Regions from separate parts of the Pantoea phyllosphaerae genome, predicted to be linked through region 2. Evidence: predicted binding sites of a transcription regulator. Region 2 holds the regulator's gene; each other region holds the start of a gene.

Region 1 (4,122 bases), on a different contig from region 2:
TGAGCGGCTGGCGCGCGACGATAAAGGCGCAGCTTTTTTCGCCCATCAGCTCGTCATGCATCGATACCAGAGCCGCATGGATCACGTCCGTATGGCGCTGCAGCAGGTTTTCGATCTCCTCGGCAGCGATCTTTTCGCCGCCGCGGTTAATCTGATCTTTCTCGCGTCCCTGCACGGTGATGTAGCCCTGCGGATTAATCTCGATCAGATCGCCCGAGCAGTAAAAACCGTCGGCGTCGAAGCTGGCGGCGTTGTGCGCCGGGCTGTTGTAGTAGCCGCGGAAGGTATAGGGACCGCGCGTCATCAGGCGGCCGATGGCGCCGGTCGGCAGCGGATCGCCATTCTCGTCGGCTACCCAGACCTCATCGTCCGGCGAAATCGGACGGCCCTGAGTAGTGAGAATGGTGCGCTCGTCGTCGTCAAACCGGGTGTAGTTCACCAGCCCTTCCGCCATACCGAACACCTGCTGCAGCCGGCAGCCGATCTCGCTCTGAATGCGCGCCGCCAGCGTCTCGCCCAGTTTGGCGCCGCCCACCTGCATCCGCTGCAGCGACGCCAGCGCCCGGTTGCTGCCCCACTCCTGGATCGCCTGCAGCCACAGGCTGACGGCGGGCGGCACCAGGCCGGTGTCAGTGACCTGGTGTTTTTCGATTAGCGGGAAGCAGTTCGTCGCGCTGGGATCCTCGGCCAGAATCACCTGGCCGCCCGCGTAGAAGACGCCCAGCGCGCCAGGCGAACTCATCGCAAAATTATGCGGCGCGGGCAGGGCGATCAGATAGCGCGTGTCGGCGGTGACCGCGCAGATCTCGTCGCTGGCGCGGATGCTGTAGTAGTAGTCGTTGTGGGTGCGCGGGATCAGCTTCGGCGTGCCGGTGCTACCGCCGGAGAGCTGGAAAAACGCCACTTCGTCGGCGGCGGTCGGCGTCGGCTGAAAAGCGTTCGCGGCCTCCGCCATCAGCGCTTCCAGCCCGTTTTCCGGCTGGCTGTCGTTGCGCAGGATCACCTGCCGCAGCGACGGACAATCGGCGCACAGCGCGTCGATAAAGCGGTCGTCGGCGAACAGCCCATGGCGGCGATCGGCGATCAGCAGCGCAGGTTCGATCTGCGCGGCGTAGGATTGCAGCTCGGTGCGCTGGTGGCTGAACAGCGCGTAGACCGACGCGACGCCCAGCTTGAACAGGGCGAAAACGGTGACGTAGAAGTCGGCGACGTTGCCGAGCTGCACCAGCGCGGTGTCGCCGTTTTTCAGCCCGCGGCGCTGCAGCGCCGCGGCGAGGTTGTCGCTGCGCTGCGCCAGCTGACGGTAGCTCAGCTGCAGATCGCCTTCGATAACGGCGATAGCGTCGCTGTTTTCATGGCGCGCCAGGATATCGGTCATCGGCACATCCAGCCAGTAGCCTTTCTCGCGGTAGCGCGCCGCCAGATCGTCTGGCCAGCGATGGTAGGGGATCGACATGGTATTTCCTTTATTGCAGTCCAAAAGCGCGCAGCATGGTGTCGAGTTTGACACCCGTCTCGCGCCATTCTGATTCTGGTTGCGAATCGGCCACGATGCCCGCGCCAGCGAACAGGCGCACGCGCGCGCCGTGCACGGTGCCGCAGCGGATAGTCACAACCCATTCGCCATTGCCCTGCTCGTCGCACCAGCCGACGATGCCGCCGAACAGACGGCGGTCAAACGGCTCCAGCGTCTGGATCAGCTGCTGCGCGCGCGCGTGCGGGAAGCCGCTCAGCGCTGGCGTCGGATGCAGCAGACAGGCGAGCGACAGCGCATTCTCCTGCTCATCGAGCGCCTCACCGTCAATCTGCGTCGCCAGATGCCACAGCGTGGCGGTGGTCAGCAGAGAAGGGGTCGCGGGCACCGAGAGCAGGCGGCTGCGCGGCTGCAGCACCGCGCGCATCGCGTCAGTCACTAGCTTATGCTCGTGGCGATCTTTCGCTGATTGCATCAGGGCGTCGCCCGCGGCCCTGTCGCGCTGCGCGTCGGCGTCGCGTCGCGCAGAGCCAGCCAGCGGACAGGAGCGGAAATCACGCCCCTCTTTACGCAGCATCAGCTCCGGGCTGGCGCCCACCAGCGAGCCGCCCTGCGGCAGCGGCAGGTGAAAGTGATAGCTGTTCGGGTTTTGCGCCACGATGCGCTGCATCAGCGCAGCGATATCCACCGGCTGCTCCGTCACGATATCCATCAGGCGCGACAGCACGACTTTATCCAGCTCGCCGCGCTGCGTAGCGGCCACGGCCTCTGCCACCATGGCGGTAAACACCGCGTGCTCCGGCATGGCGGCGCGGCGGCGTACCTGCGGCAGCGGCGCCTGAACGGCGGGCAGCGCAGCCTGAAGATCGGCGCGCTTAAAAGTCTGATGCGATTCCGGAATAAACAGCGCGGCGGGCTGGCTGACGTCGAAGGGGATGGCGCCGACCAGGACTGGGTGGGCGATGCCCTGTTTTTTTGCCGATGCGAAGTGGCGTCGCAGCTGCTGTTGAAAGTCGCCGTTTAGCGCGTCGCCATCGACCGCCGGCGCGGCGATCGTGGTGTAGCAGCCTTGCGTAGCGATACTGCGCCACGGGGAGGTGAAGATAAATCCCCGGCACAGCGCGGAGAAATCCTCAAGCAGGGGATTTCCAAACGTCAACGTTTCCACCATAATTTTCACCTATAAATGATAAGATAACTAATAATGATTATCATTTGTATTGTGGTTCTGTAACCTACGTTGATTAGGCTGGAGTGTCAATAAATTCGCGGCAGTGAGCGTGCGATCTCAGCGTGATGCGTAGAGGTGACAGAAGGTTGGATTACAGTAAAAAGTGGACTGAATCTTATGTTTAAGCGGATTTTTACCACGGTGGCCGCGCTGGCTTTCATGACCGTGCTGGCTCACCCTCAAGCGCGGGCGGAAGGCGGCTGGCCGCGCACGCTGCAAAGCGTCGGCGGCAGCGTCACGCTGGAGAACGCGCCGCAGCGCATCGTCTCTACCAGCGTCACCCTGACCGGCTCGCTGCTGGCGATCGACGCGCCGGTCATCGCCAGCGGGGCGACCGCGCCGGGCAGCCGACTGGCGGACGAGAAGGGCTTTTTCCGTCAGTGGAGCGACGTCGCGAAGCGTAAAAATCTCAAGCGGCTCTATATTGGCGAGCCGAGCGCCGAAGCGGTGGCCGCCGAAGCGCCGGATCTGATTATCGTCAGCGCGACCGGCAACGACTCCGCGCTCAAGCTGGTGGATCAATTCTCGGCTATCGCGCCGACGCTGGTAGTGAACTATGACGATAAAAGCTGGCAGCAGCTGGTGACGCTGCTCGGCAAAGCGACCGGCCACGAGGCGGAGGCAGCGGCGCGCGTGAAGGCGTTCGATGCGCAGGAGGCGGCGCTGAAGCAGAAAATCACGCTGCCGCCGCAGCCCGTTTCCGCCATGGTGTTTAACGGCGGCGGCCGCGCGGTAAACCTGTGGACCCGCGAATCAGCACAGGGCAAGCTGCTGGAGCAGCTCGGCTTTACGCTCGCCGTGCCGCCTGCGGATCTGCAGCAGACGCACAGTATGGGACAGCGCAAAGATATTATTCAGCTCTCTGGCGAGAACGTCGCCAGCGGCCTGAACGGCAATACCTTCCTGCTGTTCGCCGCGGAGGAGCAAGGGGCGAAACAGCTGATGCAGAACCCCTTCCTGGCGCAAACCGCGGCGGTGAAGCAGCAGCAGGTTTACGCGCTAGGGGCCGACACCTTCCGTCTTGACTACTACAGCGCCAGCCATCTGCTGACGCGTCTGGCGCAGCTGTTTGTTAAATCATGACGCCTCTTCCGCCAGCGTCGGCGCTGGCGGTTGATAGCGTCGCAGCTTCGCCATCAGCATCCACATCACGCCTCCCAGCAGCGCCGCGCCGAAACCGAACAGCGCGGCGGCCTGCTGCGGCAGCAGCCATGACCCCAGCGCGCCGATCATCGCCGCGCCGATCGCATCGCCGGTGACGTTCTGCGCCGTCCAGAGGCTGTTGATGCGCCCCAGCAGCGCATCGGGCGTCAGCGACTGGATCAGCTGGTACTGCACCAGGCTGTTAACGGCGCTGCAGTAGCCGAACGCCGCCAGGCAGGCCAGGCCGAGGGCAAACTGCGGCATCAGGCTGAAG
Region 2 (4,122 bases):
TAGAGCGTTGAGAGAACCATCATAAAGCGATTGACCGCTTTCTTCTGTTCGGCATATTCGTCGGACAGCAGCAGCTCACGCACAGCGCGCACGCGATCCTGCGGGCGGTTTTCCGCGCGCACAGGCTGGATCGTTTTCTGCGCCGCATCGCCAGCGGCTAACGGCGCCGCTGCCGCAGGCGCACTTTGACCGGCATTAAATTTTAGCATCCGCCGTAAAATGTCAGAGGCGCTTTCGCCGATATGTTGCGTGTGGCTGGCGATATAGCGGTAGAGGTCTTCGTCAACTTCGATCGTTTTCATCTTTTTCCGTACGGTTTCGACTCGTGACAGAACCACGCCAGCCTGAAAAACGCCGTTGCAACACTCGGTTGTTCGCGGAGCGGGCGGGTTCTAACATAAGGATTATAAAGTTAAATCCAGGCGGGCTGATAGCCTTCGCACGCGCATACGGCAAAAGTCGGAATATGCCCTAAAGCCTGCCGCATCCTCGCGCCTGGAAAGGTGAAAGCATGATAACCTAACCCAAGGTCCCCATCTTAAGAACTTTGCCATGATTTTAAATGCTCGTCTGCAAACTGACCAATCAATCGCTGATTCCTTACCCATCCTGTTAATTCACGGCTTGTTCGGCAGTCTGGATAACCTCGGCGTGCTGGCGCGCGGCCTGAAAGACGCAGGCCCGCTGCTACAGGTGGACGTGCGCAACCACGGCCTGTCGCCGCGTGCCGACGAGATGAGCTATCGCGCCATGGCGCAGGATATGCTCGACACCCTGGATGCGCATCAGATCGATCGTGCCGCCGTTATTGGCCACTCAATGGGCGGAAAAATCGCCATGGCGATGAGCGCGCTGGCGCCGCAGCGCCTGGAGAGGCTGGTGATGATCGACATCGCGCCGGTGGATTATCAGACGCGACGCCACGACGAGATTTTCGCCGCCATCCGCGCCGTTAGCGCCGCAGGTGTGCGCCAGCGCAGCGAGGCCGCGCAGGTGATGCGCGCCCATATAAAAGAAGAAGGCGTCATCCAGTTTATTCTCAAATCGTTTCAGGATGGCGAGTGGCGCTTCAACGTTCCGGCGCTATGGGAAAATTACGCTACAATATCTGGCTGGGAAGCGGTGCCGCCCTGGCCGCATCCCGCGCTCTTTATACGCGGCGGCGACTCGCCCTATCTCGACAACCAGCATCGCGATGCGCTGCTGCGTCAGTTTCCTGCGGCACATGCGCACGTCATCAGCGGCGCCGGCCACTGGGTGCACGCCGAGAAACCTGATGCCGTATTGCGCAGCGTCCGCCGCTTTTTTGCGCTTTAAAAGCAAAAGCTTGCCGTTCGCGGTTTACCATTGGCGTCATCACTTCGGCTGGAGTATGATGGCGCGCTAAATTTTGCCGCTGCCTATTTTTTTGCCGCGGTAATGGCCCATTTCGTTATAAACGCGCCTGCTCGCGCCGCTAGTTTTACTAACCCATGGCAAAAGAACACACTGACCGCACTACGCTGGATCTGTTTGCAAACGAGCGTCGGCCCGGTCGACCGAAAACCAGTCCGCTCTCGCGTGATGAACAGCTGCGCATCAATAAGCGCAATCAACTGAAACGTGACAAGGTGCGCGGGCTGCGTCGTGTCGAACTCAAAATGACCAGCGAAGCCGTGGATGCGTTAAACACCCTGGCTGAGCAGCGCAACATCAGCCGCAGCGAACTGATTGAACAAATGCTGCTGGCGCAACTCAAACTGGGCTGAATAGCGTAAAGCGCACGCAGAAGCAAATGGAGCGGCTTTTCGAGTTCCGCCCTTTTGCCCGCTCTGCTATCATTCGCTTAATTGTGCGCTCTGCGCATGCACTCATCATCAGGATTTAAGAGGTTATTTACTCCATGGCAATCGTAGGCATCTTCTTTGGCAGCGATACCGGCAACACCGAAAACATTGCAAAAATGATCCAGAAACAGCTGGGCAAAGAGGTTGCGGAAGTGCATGACATTGCCAAGAGCACGAAAGAAGATCTCGAGGCGTTCGATATCCTGCTGTTGGGCATTCCAACCTGGTACTACGGCGAAGCGCAGTGCGACTGGGACGACTTCTTCCCGACGCTGGAGGAGATCGATTTCAACGGCAAGCTGGTCGCACTGTTCGGCTGTGGCGATCAGGAAGACTATGCAGAGTATTTCTGCGACGCGATGGGCACGATTCGCGACATCATCGAGCCGAACGGCGCGGTGATCGTCGGCCACTGGCCGACCGAAGGCTACCACTTCGAAGCCTCTAAAGGTCTGGCGGATGACAAACACTTCCTTGGCCTGGCGATTGACGAAGATCGTCAGCCGGAACTAACCAACCAGCGCGTCGAAGCCTGGGTTAAGCAGATTCACGATGAGCTGCAGCTGCAGGCCATCATCGACGCCTGATTAGCCACATACTCAATGTGGGCGCTGGCTCACATTGAGTTAATGGTTTTTCCTATAGAAATAATAGCTACAGATTTTTAACTTTTATCTCTGATTCTGTACAATACCCACATCGGTTATCTGCTTATTTCTTCCGCGAGGTCAGGAAGTTAGCGAGATGATAACGAACCTCCTGCATTTCTCCGCCCGGCGCCGTTACGCTTCTTCTTACAGCCCGTGTTGATTTCAGGCGTTTCCCTCGGTTTTCATTTCAAAACTTCGCCTCTATAATGAGACGCAAATGAGAATAGACACCGAACGACATTCAAGGCAAGGCGCCTCAAGTAACCAGCAAAGTAACAGGACAATATCCGCATGACTGACAACAATACCGCATTAAAGAAGGCTGGCCTGAAAGTCACGCTGCCCAGACTGAAAATTCTGGAAGTGCTTCAGGAACCTCAGTGCCATCACGTCAGCGCGGAAGATCTGTATAAACGCCTGATTGATATGGGCGAAGAGATTGGTCTGGCTACCGTTTATCGCGTACTGAATCAGTTTGACGATGCGGGCATCGTTACGCGTCATAACTTCGAAGGTGGAAAATCGGTTTTCGAACTGACCCAGCAGCATCATCACGATCACCTGATCTGCCTCGACTGCGGCAAAGTCATCGAATTCAGCGATGAATCAATCGAATCACGCCAGCGAGATATTGCTACCCGTCACGGCATCAAGCTGACGAACCATAGCCTTTATCTCTATGGACACTGCTCGCTGGGCGATTGCCGCGAAGACGAAACGCTCCACGATCAGTAAAAATGTGTGCTATGCAGTAATGCTATAAGCCGGTCTATGTACCGGCTTTTTTTATGGCCGTCAGGCGACCAGCGTTTCGTGCAGGTAGCGCCAGCGGGGGATTGAGGTAGTGCAGTCGAGGATCGCCAGCGAAATGCGCGCCTGATCGCTGCCGTTCATCATCTGCAGCTCGCGATACTGAATAGTGATCTCATCTTTGCTCTGAGAGATCACCGCGTGTTCGCTGGTGGCGATGCGCATGCCTTCGCGACGCCCCTGCAGCTGCCGAAACAACGCTTCAGTTTGATTCAAATCGAGCAGTCGCCCCTGGGGTGTGACCATGCGGAAATCGGGATGGAAGTGCGAGAGCAGCAGATCGAAGGTATCGTCTTCGCCTGAAGGCTGATTGAATATACGTTCGATTAACTGATGTAAAACTACCACGCTGTGTTTTGCTTCCTGACCAAGAGCTGTCATCATTTTTCCTTTTTATGCCCGCATAGCCTCTTCAAAGAGCGAATAGCCTACCTGAAAAAATGAAATTCACATCTGGAAATTGATTAATTTTCGTTAACTCAGACAACTCCCAGTCTGGTCTGACAAGAGATAATGGATTGTTACATAACAAAAAATGGTCTTGCCGCTAATTGCAGATATAAAAAAGGGCGATTGCTCGCCCTGTCGTAAATGCATATCAAGCCGAATGCGAAAAAATTACTCGCCGATTTTCGCCCAAGTGTCGCGCAGGCCCACGGTGCGGTTAAACACCAGCTGGTTCGGACGCGAATATCGGCTGTCGGCACAGAAGTAGCCTTCACGCTCAAACTGATAAGGCGCTTCCGGGCTGGCGTTCTGTAAGCCTGGCTCGACAAACCCCTGACGAATCTCCAGCGAGTTCGGATTGATGGTGGTCAGGAAATCCTCTTCCGCAC
Region 3 (4,122 bases), on a different contig from region 2:
GAAGAGGCTGCGCCAGCCCGCGGGCAGGGCGCGAAAAGCGGGCCAGAGGCTGTACTGCTGGCGATCGTTGATCAGCACGAGACAATCCTGCTGCGGATCGTCAAAGGGATTAGGTTGCATATCGGTCTCCTGCCCGCAACAGTCGGGCTAGCCAGGCGATTTAAAGAAGATGTTGCCACATTGCTTTCAGTCCATTGAGCAGCCCGCCGCGCCAGCACAGCGCGTCGTGGCCCCCGTCGACCGGATGAAAAACGACCTGATGCCCAGCGGCGGACAGGTCCTGTTGAAGCTGCTGGTTTGCTTTGAATATCAGCTGTTCGCGGCGTCCCGCTTCCAGATAGATGCGCGACGGCGCGAGACGGTAGTCGCCCTGCTGCAGCTGCTGGATCAGCCTGCCGTTGGGCTGGCCGCGCTCCGGCCACCAGAACGAACCGGAGAGGCTGATGGCGCCGCCGAAGCAGTGCGGCCAGTTAAGCGCGGCGTAGACGGACGACAGCCCGCCGAAGCTCTGTCCGCTCACCAGCGTCTCGGCGGCGCTGACGCGATGCGGCGCCCAGCCCTGCAGCTGCGGCAGCAGCTCCTCCTGCAGGGCCAGCCAGAAGTCGGGATTGCAGGGCAGTTCGCGGCTGCGGTGCTCGCGGTCGATGATGTCGATCATGACGTAGACCGCCGGCGGCAGTTCGCCGGCGTCGGTGAGCTGCTGCAGCGGCCAGGCAACCGGCATGCTGTTTGCCCAGAACTGGCCGTCCAGCAGCAGCGCCAGCGGACGTTCGGTCGGCTGCGCCTCGCCGGTGGCGTAGATCCACACCGAACGGCGATTGCCGAGGCGCGCGCTCTGCCAGATATGGTGCTGAAGCGGCAGCGCGGGCGCGCGACCGCTGTCGACCGCCTGCCAGACGCGCTGATCGGGCGCGTCCGGCAGATGCAGCGGCGAGACGTGCATGCCGCGCCCGCCCGCCCAGCCGCGCTGCGGGTTCAGCGTATCCGCCTGGGCGGTAGGGAATTTTTCGCGCCACCAGGCGCGCAGCGTCGCCATATCTGGCTCGCCTGCAAAGTCGGCGGGATCGCTGTCGGGCATCAGGCAGTAGCTGCCGCGCCAGCTGGCAGGCAACTGGGTGCGCCAGAACCAGACGTCGGTGCCGGGGAGGCGGCTGAGCGAGCGGGGCGCGGCACGCTGGTGATGATCGGTGACGCCGGTGATATTGATCCAGACGCGACGGATAGAGGAGGTGGCTTCACTTCCCTGCGGATCGCGCCAGAAAAAGGTGACGCCGCATTCGCCGCGCTCGGCGGGTTCGATTAAGGGAAGCCCCTGCTGCTGTAATGTTCGCCACCAGGATTCACTGCCGGTTTCGTTGGTTAACCACGTCATAGAGCGCTTATTTACTGGGCCAGGCGCACCTGAAGGTGCGCAGATGTTATGAAGAATACTATTGATAATTATTTGCATTTGCAATAGGGTGTTTCCCGCTCCGACATCAAGGAGCGCGCGCGTTCCGCCAGCCTCATCAGCCTGTGTTGTCAGACGGATGTTCCGCCAGGGAGAGCCTGGGCGCGGCTGGAATGCTTGCTCGCAAGGAAAGACCCTTTTACCGGCGCGCCCGCAGGAGACGGTGAGGTTTCCGCAGGCAATCCAGGAATATAAAAAATGCCTACATTATCCCGTTTGTCATTAGCCATTCTCATTGAACTCGGCCTGGCCGCGACCAGCGCACAGGCTGCCGATGCCCGCACCGCTTCAACTGCCGAGGTCGGCGATACCCTGGTGGTCAGCGCGGCGCAGCAGAACCTGCAGGCGCCGGGCGTCTCCACCATCACCGCCGACGAGATTAAAAAGCGTCCGCCTGCGCGCGACGTATCGGAGATTATCCGCACCATGCCGGGCGTCAATCTGACCGGCAACTCCACCAGCGGCCAGCGCGGCAACAATCGCCAGATCGATATTCGCGGCATGGGGCCGGAAAATACGCTGATTCTGGTGGACGGCATGCCGGTCTCCAGCCGCAACTCAGTGCGTCTCGGCTGGCGCGGCGAACGCGACACGCGCGGCGATACTAACTGGGTGCCGCCGGAGATGATCGAGCGTATTGAGGTGATTCGCGGCCCGGCAGCGGTGCGCTATGGCAACGGCGCGGCGGGCGGCGTGGTGAATATCATTACCAAAAAGTATGACGACAAGCAGTGGCACGGCTCCTGGAACGCCTACTACAACGTGCCGGAGCATAAGGACGAGGGCGCGACGCGCCGCACCAATTTCAGCCTGGAAGGGCCGCTGGGCGACGACGTCAGCTTCCGACTCTACGGCAATCTGGCGAAAACCCAGGCGGACGCCTACGACATCAACGAAGGACACGCGGCGGATCGCACCGGCACCTACGCTGGCAGCTATCCGGGCGGGCGCGAAGGGGTGGTCAATAAAGATATTAACGCGCTGCTGCGCTGGGCGTTCGCGCCGATGCAGGCGCTGGAGTTTCAGGCGGGCTACAGCCGCCAGGGTAACCTCTATTCAGGCGACACCCAGAACACCAACACCAGCGCGCTGGTGAAAAGCCTGTACGGCAAAGAGACCAACCGCCTCTATCGGCAGAACTTTGCCGTGAAGTGGACCGGCGCCTGGGATAACGGCATCAGCACCAACAGCTATGCACGCTATGAAAATACCCGCAACTCGCGCATCAACGAAGGGCTGGCGGGCGGCACCGAAGGCATCTTCTCCAACAGCGGCTTCAACACCATCGAGCTGGACGATGTGCTGCTGCACAGCGAGATCAGCGTGCCGTTCGACCTGCTGGTGAATCAGACCGCCACCCTCGGCACCGAGTGGAACCAGCAGCGGATGAAAGATCCCTCATCGACCACCCAGGCGGCTTCGAACGGGGCGGTGCCAGGCATCTCCAGCTCTGGCCGCAGCCCGTACTCGCAGGCGGAAATCTTCTCGCTGTTTGCCGAAGACAATATGGAGCTGACCGACAGCACCATGCTGACGCCGAGCCTGCGCTTCGATCACCACTCGATCGTCGGCGATAACTGGAGCCCGTCGCTTAACCTTTCCCAGGGCTTAGGGGACGATTTCACGCTGAAGATGGGCATCGGCCGCGCCTATAAAGCGCCGAGCCTTTATCAGACCAACCCCAACTATCTGCTCTACAGCAACGGACAGGGCTGCGCCGCCAGCACCGGCGCCTGCTATTTGCAGGGCAACAGAGACCTGAAAGCGGAAAACAGCATTAATAAAGAGATTGGCCTGGAGTGGAAGCATGAAGGCTATCAGGCGGGTCTGACCTGGTTCCGCAACGACTATCGCAACAAGATCGAAGCAGGCTATGGGCCGTCCGGCAAAGCCTCGAACGGCACCACCGACATCTATAAGTGGGAGAATGTGCCGAAAGCGGTGGTGGAAGGGCTGGAGGGCACGGTGAATATCCCCGTGACCGACAGCATCGCATGGAATAACAACTTCACTTATATGTTGCAGAGCAAGAATAAAGAGACCGGCGATCGCCTGTCGATTATTCCCGACTATACGCTCAACTCCACGCTGAGCTGGCAGGCGACGCAGGATTTGTCGCTGCAAACCACCCTCACCTGGTACGGCAAGCAGGTGCCGAAGAAGTATGACTACAAAGGCAATGCGGTCACCGGCAGCGCCACCGACGAGGTAAGTCCTTACTCGGTAGTCGGCCTGAGCGGCACCTATGACGTCAATAAATACGCCAGCGTAACGCTCGGTATTGATAACCTGTTCGATAAGCGCCACTACCGCCAGGGCAATGCCCAGACCACCGGCAACGCCAACACCAACTCGTATCTGTACGGCGCGGGCGCGAATACCTATAACGAATCAGGCCGTACCTGGTACGTCAGCCTGAATACGCGGTTCTAATCAGTTAAGCCGTAACGGCAGCACGCAGCGGGCGATCAGCCCGCTGCGGTCGCTGCGATTGATCAGCTTCAGCTCGCCATAGTGCATCTGCAGAATGCGCAGCACGATATTCAATCCTAAGCCACTGCCGCCGTAGCGCTGATCGCGACGGCGAAACGCTTTGGTCAGCTCTTCCGCCGCGTCGGGATCGATGCCCGGCCCCTCATCGATCACGCTGAGCACGATCTGGCTGTCGCGCT

The links. Region 2 encodes Fur, which represses iron uptake genes when iron is present. Its sites were predicted from a motif close to ATAATAATGAGAACNACTATCAA; they were not measured.
Region 1: the regulator Fur is predicted to act here: its motif matches at 2,673-2,695, upstream of ACR6A7_RS07920 (isochorismate synthase).
Region 3: the regulator Fur is predicted to act here: its motif matches at 1,428-1,450, upstream of fes (enterochelin esterase).

The regions. Positions count from the first base shown of each region.
Region 1 is NZ_JBPFDE010000004.1:185,082-189,203, forward strand. Features, by position in the region: gene ACR6A7_RS07915 ((2,3-dihydroxybenzoyl)adenylate synthase) at 1-1,456, opposite strand, end outside; gene ACR6A7_RS07920 (isochorismate synthase) at 1,467-2,645, opposite strand; gene fepB (Fe2+-enterobactin ABC transporter substrate-binding protein) at 2,823-3,788, shown strand; gene entS (enterobactin transporter EntS) at 3,783-4,122, opposite strand, start outside.
Region 2 is NZ_JBPFDE010000003.1:34,082-38,203, forward strand. Features, by position in the region: gene seqA (replication initiation negative regulator SeqA) at 1-302, opposite strand, end outside; gene ybfF (esterase) at 553-1,317, shown strand; gene ybfE (LexA regulated protein) at 1,473-1,748, shown strand; gene fldA (flavodoxin FldA) at 1,883-2,413, shown strand; gene fur (ferric iron uptake transcriptional regulator) at 2,768-3,211, shown strand; gene ACR6A7_RS05550 (hypothetical protein) at 3,272-3,667, opposite strand; gene glnS (glutamine--tRNA ligase) at 3,905-4,122, opposite strand, start outside.
Region 3 is NZ_JBPFDE010000004.1:197,215-201,336, forward strand. Features, by position in the region: gene ACR6A7_RS07955 (MbtH family protein) at 1-120, opposite strand, end outside; gene fes (enterochelin esterase) at 161-1,372, opposite strand; gene ACR6A7_RS07965 (TonB-dependent siderophore receptor) at 1,649-3,883, shown strand; gene pmrB (two-component system sensor histidine kinase PmrB) at 3,884-4,122, opposite strand, start outside.